DNA from 3 places in the Pseudoalteromonas sp. A3 genome. Region 2 is predicted to be linked to each of the others. Evidence: predicted binding sites of a transcription regulator. Region 2 holds the regulator's gene; each other region holds the start of a gene.
The links. The regulator ArgR, encoded in region 2, controls arginine synthesis, uptake and breakdown. The targets are predictions, from matches to a motif close to ANTGAATANNTATTCANT.
Positions count from the first base shown of each region.

Region 1: a site for ArgR is predicted at 2,272-2,289, ahead of OIZ54_RS12070 (OadG family protein). Genes of this name have one in related genera too.
Region 3: a site for ArgR is predicted at 1,950-1,967, ahead of OIZ54_RS13505 (ester cyclase). Genes of this name have one in related genera too.

Region 1 covers NZ_JAPCKL010000006.1:20,901-25,189, forward strand. The annotation lists gene OIZ54_RS12060 (sodium ion-translocating decarboxylase subunit beta) at 1-183, opposite strand, end outside; gene oadA (sodium-extruding oxaloacetate decarboxylase subunit alpha) at 195-1,973, opposite strand; gene OIZ54_RS12070 (OadG family protein) at 1,983-2,228, opposite strand; gene OIZ54_RS12075 (DUF1328 domain-containing protein) at 2,756-2,929, shown strand; gene OIZ54_RS12080 (hypothetical protein) at 2,982-3,173, shown strand; gene OIZ54_RS12085 (YcxB family protein) at 3,330-3,806, shown strand; gene OIZ54_RS12090 (efflux RND transporter permease subunit) at 4,020-4,289, opposite strand, start outside.
Region 2 covers NZ_JAPCKL010000006.1:246,391-250,679, forward strand. The annotation lists gene ispB (octaprenyl diphosphate synthase) at 1-490, shown strand, start outside; gene mdh (malate dehydrogenase) at 585-1,517, opposite strand; gene argR (transcriptional regulator ArgR) at 1,743-2,210, shown strand; gene OIZ54_RS13110 (Dyp-type peroxidase) at 2,207-3,106, opposite strand; gene OIZ54_RS13115 (ABC transporter ATP-binding protein) at 3,150-4,196, opposite strand; gene OIZ54_RS13120 (ABC transporter permease) at 4,197-4,289, opposite strand, start outside.
Region 3 covers NZ_JAPCKL010000007.1:80,007-84,295, forward strand. The annotation lists gene OIZ54_RS13495 (ester cyclase) at 1-207, opposite strand, end outside; gene OIZ54_RS13500 (sodium:solute symporter family transporter) at 218-1,828, opposite strand; gene OIZ54_RS13505 (ester cyclase) at 2,067-3,080, shown strand; gene OIZ54_RS13510 (ester cyclase) at 3,136-4,158, opposite strand; gene OIZ54_RS13515 (HpcH/HpaI aldolase family protein) at 4,145-4,289, opposite strand, start outside.

The DNA.
Region 1 (4,289 bases), 230 kb from region 2:
AAGCCCAGCAACCGGAATATTAGTCAGTATTGCGCCAAAGCCAATCGGCAGCAGTAATAGGGGTTCAAAGTTTTTAGAAATGGCTAAAAACAACAACAAACACCCTACCGCAATCATTATTAAGCCAGGAAACGTAAAGTTAGCAATGCCGGTAGCATGCCAAAGGTTTAAAAGACCTTCCATTAAAGCTACTCCTACGCCATCGCTATAATTGCATCGCCCGTTGTCACAGCATCACCTTCAGACACTAAGACCTCAGCCACAGTACCTGAGTGCATTGCACGAACCTCGGTTTCCATTTTCATCGCTTCCATAATAACAACCACATCGCCTTCGTTTACGGCTTGGCCTGCTTTTACTTTTACTTTAAAAATATTACCCGCCAGTGGCGCATTCAGTGTTTCACCTGATGCAACCGATGCTGATTGTGGTAAGTGCTCTGAATCTTTTAGCGTTACCTCTTTAAGCTCGCCACCTTGTGCAACCACTACATCGTAAACTTTACCGTCAACTTTAACGCTGTATTGCTCAGCGCTAACACCTTTGTTGCTTGCAGGTTTTGCTGCAGGCTTAGCGTTTGCATCATCAGCACTTGGCACTGCTTCAAAGGCATCTGGGTTGTTGCGATTTTTAATAAATTTAAGGCCAACCTGTGGGAATAATGCATAGGTAAGCACATCATCTATTTGCTCATCAGCAAGTGTTAAGCCTTGTTCTTGCGCTTCTTTTTGCAGCTCTGCTTCAAGCGATGCAAGCTCTGGGGCTATATTATCTGCAGGGCGACACGTAATAACCTCGCTGCCATCAAGCACTCGCTCTTGCAGCTCTTTATTCATAGGTGCTGGTGTTAAACCATACTCGCCTTTTAAAACACCGGCGGTTTCTTTGGTAATTGTTTTATAACGCTCACCCGTAAGCACATTTAGTACTGCTTGTGTGCCTACAATTTGCGATGTTGGAGTAACTAGCGGGATAAAACCTAAATCTTCACGCACGCGTGGGATCTCAAGTAATACTTCATTTAGCTTATCTGCTGCGCCTTGCTCTTTAAGTTGGTTTTCCATGTTGGTTAACATGCCACCAGGTACTTGTGCGAGTAAAATACGGCCATCAACACCTTTAAGGCTCCCCTCAAAGGCAGCGTACTTTTTACGTACATCTCTAAAATAAGCCGCTATTTCTTCTAGCTGGTTTAAATCTAATTCGGTATCGCGGGGCGTACCTTCAACAATTGCTACAATGGTTTCTGTAGCTGAATGACCGTAAGTCATACTCATTGAAGAAATAGCGGTATCAAGCATATCAATGCCTGCATCAATGGCTTTTTGATACGTAGCGGTACTTAAACCGGTGGTTGCATGGCACTGCATAGCAATAGGGATAGAAACGGTTTCTTTTAGCCCTTTAATAAGTTGCTCTGCATCGTATGGTTTTAATAAGCCTGCCATATCTTTAATACAAATAGAGTGACAACCTAAATCCTCTAGCTGTTTTGCAAGGGTTAACCACATATCAAGAGTATGCACAGGGCTTACAGTATAAGAAATAGTGCCTTGTGCGTGTGCTCCTACTTTTACAGCTGCTTTAATTGCCGTTTCTAAGTTACGTACATCGTTCATGGCGTCAAAAATACGAAATACATCTACACCATTTTTGTGGGCACGCTCTACAAACTTTTCTACCACGTCATCGGCATAGTGGCGGTAACCCAATAAATTTTGCCCGCGCAATAGCATTTGCTGTTTAGTATTAGGCATTGCTTTTTTAAGGGCACGAATACGCTCCCACGGATCTTCACCTAAATAACGAATACACGAATCAAACGTAGCGCCGCCCCACGACTCAATAGACCAATAACCGGCATCATCAAGTTTGCTAGCAATAGGTAGCATGTCATCTAAGCGCATACGGGTTGCAAGTAAAGACTGATGAGCATCGCGTAAAACAAGTTCTGTTAATTTTAATTTAGCCATGTGTGCCTCTTATTTATTATTTGATTTGTACTGAGCAATGGCAGCACTAATAGCAGCGATGTGCTCGTTTGGCACACCTTGAGATTTTAAAGATGGTGATTTAACCGGTATTGCAACTTCAGCCTCGTCAAAACGAGCAACCAAGTTAGACATGAGTGACACAGCACCAATCAATATTGAAAGAAATACAAACACGCCCACCATGCCCGTAAGCATCAAGCTACCTGCGGTTGTGAGTACAGCTCCTATATCCATTTTTCTCCCCCTGCACTATATAGCGATATAAAAAACCGCTTTATTTAAATAATTATTCACCGAATGATAACAAAACTTTTAACTTTGTCCACCACCTGTCAATTGGTAAAACCAATTAAAATTAAACTAACATACAGTCACAATAGTTAACATAGCTAATACAGGGTTAAATTAGCTTAGATATAGATGATAAAAATAACCGTTATAGGCAAAGGTTATATGGTTAAACCCAAAAAAACTTAAAAACTATAAAAAATAGTAAGTTAAACGGCAGGTAAAAAATCAGCTTGGCTAAAATGTAAATTGGTCTTACCAAGACTAGTAAAGCAGCGCGCAAAAAATATTTATTTTTTTACTCTCTTTACAATAGTGTGAATAAGTTACATCGTTAAACGTAAAACTTACCAATCCTAAATTTATAATCTTCGCCCCAAAAACCATAACATATTGAAAAATAATAAAATTAAACTCTGGCACGCAACTGGCATTATTACTTTCGAACGAATTTGATAACCAAGGAGAAAACAATGTTACGCTGGACAATTACATTTTTAGTTATTGCTTTAATCGCTGCAGTGTTAGGTTTTGGTGGTATCGCAGGTGCCGCAGCTGGTATAGCAAAAATTATATTCTTTATCTTTTTAGTACTTTTAGTGATTTCTTTAGTTTCAGGTGCGCTGCGCGGTAAATCGCCCAGGTAGCTACTAACATACTTAAAACACTAAACAATCAACATATACAAGGAATTACATTATGAACTCAACAACTTTAAAAGCAGCACTAATCGCCGTATTTGCAGGTTTCTTTATGATGGGTTGTGAAGACAACCATGCAGAAGAAGCAGGTGAGCGTATTGATGAAGCAGTAACTGACGTGCAAAACTCTGTTGAAGATGCATGCGAAAATGTAAAAGAAGGCGTTAACGCAGAAGAAACTAACTGTTAATCTGTTTGGTAACGTAAAAAACGGCTTTTAATAAGCCGTTTTTTTGTGCGCTAATAAAAAGCGGCTTCTAACTCTTATAATGCATAGCCTACATTAACGGGTGTGATTTTTACGCTAGCTTGTTAAAATAGCGAAAACTATTACTTATTAGCAATTATGGCACTGACCACCACTTACACACTCGATAAACCCTACTACTACGAATGCTTTGACGAGTCCCACTCTTATAGTAAAGCAGCCAAGCCAAAGTATTTTTTGCTGGCATTACTGGTGTGCTTAGGTTTAATTAGTATTTACGCTATGGATGATCATTACCTAGGTACATTTTTAATAATGCTGGGTGTATTAGAATGCGTTGCCTTTTATTACCGCAGGCCTTGGTGGGTTACGCGCCAAATGTTTAGTCGTGCTTCGGGCTCAACGGTTACTCTTTCGTTTACCGATGACGCTATTAGCACCGAAAACCACTATAAAAGCCATACATTTAAGTGGGCAGAAATAACCCATATTATTAAAACTAACCACGGCTACTTAGTGCACCATAATAAAGGTATGCAATATATTTCTAGCAGTGTATTAACCGATGAAATGCGCGATTTTATAAACAAAAAGTTAGCAGTAAAAAGCCATTAAAATAGCTTTATACTGCTACACGACATATCTTGTTAGCTCTGTTTCACTCAAGGCCTAATATTTTAGGAAATCAGCCGAAAAATGATGGTTTTGCATACCTATAGTACCTTTAACTCTATTCCTCTGCTCACAGTAAAGTAAAAAATGAGTGCTTATTTTAGTTAAGATATTTAACCAGATAGATAATTTATATTAAAAAAATTGCAGACTATACTAAATAAGCTCAGCCTTTTTATGCCTAGTAAACTTTGCATGCACTAATTTATAAAGTGCAGGCAATATTAATAGCGTCAGTAGAGTTGATGAAATAATTCCGCCAACCACAACCGTTGCCAGCGGCCTTTGTAGCTCAGCGCCGGTGCCTGTATTTAGCGCCATAGGAATAAACCCTAAACTCGCCACTAAAGCCGTCATAAGTACTGGGCGCAGGCGCGAGAGCGCACCGGTTTGTATTGCATCTATTAAACTAAGCCCATCGGCTCT
Region 2 (4,289 bases):
AAGTTACATGCAGGTTATTTACTCTAAAACGGCTAAATTATTTGAAGCCGCTACAGGGCTTGCAGCTATTATTACCGAGCAAGATAACAGTGTGTTAGATGCGCTTAATTTATATGGTATGCATTTAGGTACTGCTTTTCAGTTAGTTGATGACGTGCTTGATTACAACGCAGACGCTGACCAATTAGGTAAAAATATTGGTGATGATTTAGCAGAAGGTAAGCCAACCTTACCGCTAATATATGCGATGAAGCACGGCAGTGATCAGCAAAGAGCCCTTATTCGTGATGCCATTGAGCATTGCAATGGTATGGATAACCTTGAGGCTATTTTAACGGCACTTAAACAAACCAACGCACTTGAATTTACAATGCAAAAGGCGCAGCAAGAAGCAGACAAGGCCATTGCCTGTTTAGACTTTTTAGCAGAGTCGCAGTACAAGCAAGCGTTAATCAGCTTAGCGCGTATAGCTGTAGAGCGAGATCACTAACTTTGCAGCCTCCCTTAATTAGTTTTTAAGGGCCATAATTTTCGAGCAATAAAAAAGCCTGCATAAGCAGGCTTTTTTGTGCATAACTTGGCTATTACGCCATGAAATCAACACCTTCTTTGATGTCTTTTTTCAGAGTTTCAAGCATGTCGTTTTTAGCTTTTTCTTCAAATGCGCTTAGCTCGCCGTAAGAAAGAATTTCTTCTACGCCGTTTGTGCCTAAACGTACTGGATGAGCAAAGTACTCTGCATCGCCATTTTCAACAGCAACGTATGCGTAATCTACTACGTCTTCACCTTGTAGGCCTTTAACTAAAGACATACAAAAACGTGCTGCAGCAGCACCCATAGATAATGTAGCTGAACCACCGCCCGCTTTAGCATTTACTACTTCAGTACCTGCATTTTGGATACGTGGAGTAAGTGTAGCTACTTCTTCTTCAGTGAAGCTTACGCCTTCAACTTGAGAAAGTAGAGGTAGAATGGTTGTGCCAGAGTGGCCACCAATTACTGGTACTTTAACGGTTGCTACGTCTACGCCTTTAAGCTCAGCAACAAATGCTTCTGAACGAATTACGTCAAGCGTAGTGATACCAAATACGCGCTTAGCGTCGTAAGTACCTGCTTTTTTGAATACTTCAGCAACAATTGGCACAGTGCCGTTTACTGGGTTAGTGATAACACCCACTAACGCTTTAGGACAGCTAGCTACAATGCCTTCTGCTAATGTTTTGATGATACCTGCGTTTACGTTAAATAAATCCGCACGATCCATACCTGGTTTACGTGGCATACCCGCTGGGATAAGTACGATATCACACCCTTCAAGCGCTTTATTTAAATCGTCTGCGCCAAAACCTGCTACTTTAACATCTGTAGGGATGTGAGATAGGTCAACCGCAACACCTGGTACAACTGGTGCAACATCGTAAAGTGATAATTCAGAACCAGCTGGTAAGCCTGTTTTTAATAATAAAGACAACGCTTGACCGATACCGCCTGCAGCACCTAATACAGCAACTTTCATTGGAATTCTCCGTAATTTGAGGTAGGAAATATTTGTGGCTCTTAAGATAATGAAATTAGCGACTAAAAACAAATTTATCCTGCTTATTTCAGGTATATTTTCGACCATAGTTGTAAACTTTGTTGGTTTATCGCAGCAAACTGGCAAGTTAACTAAACAACTGCTGCATAATTATTCATTTTTGTGTAGAATTTGCATTATAAATAACAAAAATGAATAAAGACTATGCAACCACAAGACAAACAAGAAGCGCTGGTAAAAGCGTTTAAAGCACTTTTAAAAGAAGAGAACTTTGGCTCGCAAGGCGAAATAGTCGAAGCATTAAAAGAGCAAGGCTTTGACAATATAAGCCAAAGTAAAGTGTCACGCATGCTTAGCAAGTTTGGCGCTGTGCGTACTCGTAATGCTAAACAAGAAATGGTTTATTGCCTACCCGCAGAAATGGGCGTACCGACTGCTAAAAGCCCACTACGTCAGCTTGTTATTGATATTATGCATAACGAAATGATGATTATTATAACCACCAGCCCAGGCGCTGCGCAGTTAATTGCCCGCTTATTAGACTCACTAGGCAAAGCGGATGGTGTATTGGGCACAATTGCCGGAGATGACACTATTTTTATTGCCCCAGCAAAAATATCTGAAATAGACATTACACTAGAGCGCGTACGTATTTTATTTGATACGGTTTAAAGCTGTTTTAAAAAACTAACTGACGGCGCAAAAAACGCTGAGCCCATATCGGCTTGAGTAAAATCAAGCCAGTGGTCGTAACACTCCCCTTTTCCTATGCGGCTGTTAAGTACCTTTTCAAACGCACTTCCCGATGCTGAGCATGTAATACTTAGCATGCCTTGCTCGTAAACATCGCCATACGGCATGCTTTGGTTAAGCAGTACTGCTTGGCCGCTTTCATCTTTTAGCTCACTTCTAGTCGCGTGGCTCGTATCTACCTTAGGCTCAATTAAGGTGTTATCTAAACGTGTGCGCCCCATAATATGCTCTTGCTCGCTTAGTGATAAATGCTGCCATACACTCAGGTCATGTTTATAACGCTGTACATGAATATAGCTGCCTTGGTGTTCAAAGCTGTCGGGGTTATTAACCAGTGCCGTGATTCGTTTTTGGCGTCCATGTGGGGTGTCGCCTGCATAAATAAAGCCGTTAAAGTCTCGCCCATCTAAAAACCTAAAATTGCGAATTTGTTCAACCAGCTCTACATCGGGCGAAAACAACTTTAATATTTGCAATGCAAAAAGGTGATTAACATCTTCTCGGTCTGAGCGAATTTGTATGAATAAATCACATGGCTGTACGCGCATAACAAAATCACTGTGATTTATATTAGGAAAGCTTTGCAGCTCGCTTGGGATATATTCAGGTAGTATATGCGGCCAATATTGCGCGCCTATAGCCACCATGCAAGAGAGCATGGCTTCGGAGAACTGATCACTAAACTCTTCTTCAATTGCGCTTACGCGCTTAAGCTTTGCGCGCAATGACTCGTCTTGACCATCAAATACATTAAAAAATAAATGCAAACCGTGTAAGTTTGCTTCAGCACAAATCCCAGATTGCGCTTGCGCCATTGTTATTCCTTAGCTTTATAAAACACAGCGAATAACACATTTGTTATGATTCGAAAAAATTCACCGTGTGAGGTTTTATTTTTATTATAACCTGCTCATTTATTTCAAATGACTGGCCATATTGTGCGGCAACTTCAATCTCTTGCTCTGCAATTACAACAGTGTAAACATAAGCCGAGCCTATAAACCGACGGCTTAAAATGCTCACACCTTGAGGGTTATCGGCCTGCGTATTTTGCGCAAGCTCAATATGGTGCGGACGAATATACACCACCCCTTTTATTGCACTGTGCGTATGCTCATGCTGCGATTGCACGACACCAAAAGGCGTTGTGTATTCAGTTGCCGTTAACACTTCTGCGCCTAAGTATATGCCCTGACCCAGAAACTCTGCAACCTCCTTTGTCTTTGGCATGGCAAAAAGCTGCTCTGGTGTACCTTGTTGGGCTATTTTTCCTTGGTGCATAATGGCTAGCGTGTCTGAAAACGCAAAGGCTTCTTCTTTTGAGTGGCTAACAAATACCGCAGAAACCTGCTGCGCTTTAATAATGCGCCTAATATCAGCAATTAACTCAAAGCGTACTTGTGTATCTATGTTCGAAAAAGGCTCATCAAGAAGCAATAAACTTGGCTTATAAGCCAAAGCCCGCGCAATAGCCACGCGTTGCTGCTGGCCACCCGAGAGCTGATGAGGGTAGCGTTTTGCACACCCCGTTAAATGCACTAGCTCTAGCATTTCCTCTACCCGTTGCTGTTTTTGCGCTTTGCTTACTTTACCCAGCCCAAACGCAATATTATCGGCCACACTGAGGTGCGGAAACAGGGCATAATCTTGAAACATCATCCCTATATTACGATGCTCTGGTGATACAAATGTATGCTTGTCGCTTACACATTTGCCATCTATAAATACACTACCTTCATTTATTTCAATAAGGCCAGCAATTGCTTTTAAGGTGGTTGTTTTACCGCAGCCGCTGGCTCCGAGCAAACACACAATTTCGTCTTGACTCACCGTTAAATCTAAATTGTGTAGCACGTGCGTGCCACTGTAGTGATAACCCACGTCTTGTAAATTTAAACGGCTCATTTAACTGCGTTGCTCCATAGAACGATTAATAAAATACAAGGGGATCAACCCAACCAAAACAATAAATAAAGCGGAAATAGAAGCAAGCTCAAG
Region 3 (4,289 bases), on a different contig from region 2:
GTCGCCCTGGATAGAGATAAACGGTTTGCGCTCTATGTCAGGTAACGAATGTTTAAGTACGCCAAAGTAATCATTAATCACATTTTGCTTTGTGCTAATAGGCTCAAAAGGGTGGCTTACCTGCCATTGAACGGAGTCTGCAAGCAATGCTTGATTTGGCAATTCTGCAGCGCTGAAGTTTTCGAAAAGTTGTTCTAAAATATTCATTTATTTCACCTTACACAAAATATTCAAATAACATGAGAGAGGCAAAGCTCAGTACAAAAAAGCCAAGTAACCAGTAATTGATTGAGTCAAACTTACCCGGAATTAAGTACCAGCCGTTTTCTTTTTCTGGACGTTTTTGATCTTTAAATGCTTTTAACTGACCTTTAATGGTGTATTCGTTGTAATCCTCTTGATAGCCATCAAATGCAATACTTAACGCAATGCTAAATACAAGGCAGGTTATTGCCCCTATGGCGCAGTACCATGGCCATGCAATGTCGGTAAACAGTGCGCACACAGCAACGGTAATAAACGACACTAAGGTGCCTATTAATAAGCCTTTTTCGGTGGTGTGCTTAGAGAAAAACCCAAGGGCAAACATGCCAAGCTGAGCACCTACAAAGTACGAGCCTACTTTAGTGAGTATTTCTAAAATTGAGCCTTCGCTGTATAGGTGATACATAATGGCCGGAATAATAATGATCACCGCCCAACCTAGCGTAAATAAGCGAGTAACATTTAAATAGTGAGCGTCGTTTTTTTCAGGCGCAAAGTACTTTTTATAAAAATCGATAGTACTTATGGTTGAAAGTGAGTTAAGTGCTGAATCGAGGCTCGACATAGATGCTGCCATTACCGCTGCGGCAATAATGCCCATTAACCCTGGTAAGCCATAATCAGCTGCAAACTGTAAAATAATTAAGTTGTCGTTTTCAAAAGTGCGCCCGCCGTAGTAGCTATAAAACAGCACGCCCATAAATATAAAGAACAAGTAAATAAAGAACGCGATAAAGCCCATTAGTAAGTAGGATTTTTTAGCATCGCCAATATTTTTAGCGGCAAGGGTGCGTTGCACCATCATTTGGTTAGTGCCATACACCGTAATGTGATACAGCGACATAGCCAGCACGCCAGACCACACGGTAGTTACTTGGGTAAAGTCGAGCGAGAAATTAAGTGGGTCTAATTTACCTTGGCTTTTTAGCTCGCTCAGTGTTGAGCTAAATGAACCATCCATAGAGGTAATGAGGGCATACATAATAATACCAGCCCCTATAAATAATATGGCTGACTGAATTACATCGGTCCATATAACGGCGGTTATGCCACCTAGCATGGTATAAATAAGGGCGATTATGGTAACTAAAAATATCGCAGTTATAACATTTATATCAATAATAAAGGCCAACACTAAGGAGGTTGCATACAGCACTGCGGCTGAACCCATAGTTTGTGATATTAACCAAATAGTAGAGATAAGTAAGCGGGCCTTTTTACCAAAGCGGCGCTCTTGGTATTCGTAAATAGAGGCCACACCCGCATTGTAAAAAAACGGAAAAAACAAACACACCACCGCCACAATAACCAGTGGGTAGTTAAGGTGTATGGCAATAACCGAGAGTCCCTCTTTGTAAGACCACGCTGGCGCACCTAAAAAGGTGAGCGCACTTACATAAGTAGCAACAACCGATATACCAATAGCCCACCAAGGTGTTGTTTTTCGACCTATGTAAAAGTCGTTAGCACTACTGATCTTTTTACTAATTACAAACCCAAGTATTAGGTTGGCAATTATGTACCCGATGAGAATGCTCCAATTCAACAATCCAAAATCATTCATAATTAATCCTGTTAGATTAGGTTTTACGGGCTTGAGAGCCTATTTGTATTTTTTATTTTGAATCATCATGAATCACTTTGACTTCGAAGTCAATTCTCATTAGTATTATTTTAAAGCAATTTATAACTTACTATTCACAGGCTTTTAATTACTCTTTAAATGCAATACATTTTGTTAAAGTGTGTTTAACGGCGGTTTGAAGACATTAATTTGACTGCGCAAACAATGAGGAATAATCATGGCAGATATACTTAAAGATAAACAACTAGTTCGTCAATTTCATACTGCATTAGAAAAAGCACAAGGCAATGATTTACAAGCCGTATTTAATGAGTTTATGGCCAATGAATACAGCTTTAAAGGGGTGCACCCGTTTAATGAGCTTGAGTGTGCGAATGATGTAATTGCCCAAGTTTGGCAGCCATTATTTAGCTCGTTTAGTGCGCTGCAGCGCCGTGAGGATATTTTTATTGCTGGGCAAAGCGAAGCCGACGGTGGCCAGTGGGTGATGAGCATGGGCCATTTTATGGGCTTATTTGATAAAGATTGGCTAGGTATTGCGCCAACCCATAAGCTTGCCACTTTGCGCTATGCCGAATTTAACTGTGTTAAAGACGGAAAAATAATTCAGACCGGTTTTTTTGTCGATATTATTGGCCTTATGATGCGAGTAGGTTTAAACCCGCTGCCGCTCTCTACTGGGCAATATTTTACGTATCCCGGGCCGCGTACGCACGATGGTATTCGTTTGGGGAAAAGTAGTGATGAGCAAAGCGAAAAAACAATGGCGCTGGTAAATCAAATGATTGATAACCTAACCGCGCTTAATAAAAGTGGCGTTGATACGTGCCCGCCCGAAGTGCTTGGTAAAACCTGGGATGAAAACATGGTGTGGTATGGCCCAGCAGGCATTGGCGCTACTTACACAATTAAGCGTTATCAGCAGCAGCACATGTATCCATTTAGAGAAGGGTTAACGGGTAAAGTATTTAACGGCCATATTTGCCGGTTTGCTGAAGATGAGTTTGCCTGCTTTTTTGGCTGGCCTAACTTAACTAACACGGCCATTGGGGGCTTTTTAGGCCTACCGGGTGCTAATACCCCAGCAGATATGCGCGTGGTGGATGTGTATCACCGCGAGGGCGATAAACTGGTAGAAAACTGGGTCATTATTGATATTCCTTATTGGTTAAAACAACAAGGCCTAGATATTTTAAAGCGCACGCAAAGTATTGCGAACCCAGGCGCATAGTCTATTTAAGTAATAAAAAAGCTCTGTTTAACAGAGCTTTTTTTGTTTATACGCCCTAGGGCGCAAAGTTTAAATAGCGCGCTTTGGTAAGCTCTTTCATGCGTGCGAATACATCTACCCCAATTTGATGATACACATCAAGTATATCTATCAGCACCCAGTTTTCGCGAATTAAGTTATTCTCGGCGCGCCAAAAGTCGAGACTACGCATGGTTATTTGCTGATTTGCGGGCGCAATACCTAACCAACCATCATTACTAATAGTCATGCTCATACCCGGCCATGCGGTAAAACCAACATAGTTTTCATCGGCAAATAAATAGCCTTTACTTGCATCACCTACTCGGTTTGGGAGGGCATTTAAAAACGGAATTTGATGCCAGTTTCTAAACCCTTTTATACCTCGTGCAGTGCCTATGGTACTTGGCCCATACCAGCTACAGTGCGGGTGCCAAAACTGCTCAAGCTTCATGGCCTCTATACCGCCTTTGGCATAAAAACCAAGGTGCTCACACATGCCGCCCACAAGTTTTAAGCTTTGTGCTGCGTACTCTTCATTGTATTCGTTTGTGATTAATCCATCTTGCGTTGCAGGGCCTGGTACATGCCACTCTTTACCTAAGCTTACCGAAAGCGGCCATACTTTAGCTTGCATCATTACTTCGGGAATATCCCAAATAGCTTGTACTTCTACCACTTTGTTATTTTTAATACGGTAAAATTCATGAAAACGCATGCTAACTTGGTGCCCAGTAGGGGGGATATCAAGCCATGGCTTTTCAAACGAACCGGTATAATAACCGCAACAACCTACCCAGTCTGAGTCGTTAATTGAGCTACCTGCCATAACTATTGTATCGCGGCGCTCTAAGCCTACAAATGCCTCGCTAAGCGGTAAATAAACTTGCTCAATAAGTGCATTAGGGTTGGCAAGTGTTTCAAACGGGTAACACAGCTGAATGAGCGCGTCATCGCTAAACACGGTATTAATTTGTGTATGCAAGGCGTTTATATCAAAGTTATACAGAGCCTGTCTAAAGTCGTGTATTAACGCTTTATTTTTATTATGAATGTTCATTGTTTTGGGCTCCTGTTGCTGTTTCAAATTGCTCTCGCAATTGCTTAGCGCCACTTAATAAAAAGCTGTGATCTGAGCCTAATAAATAAAAGCTCACGCCTAATGATTGCCAATGGCTCAGCTCGCTCAAA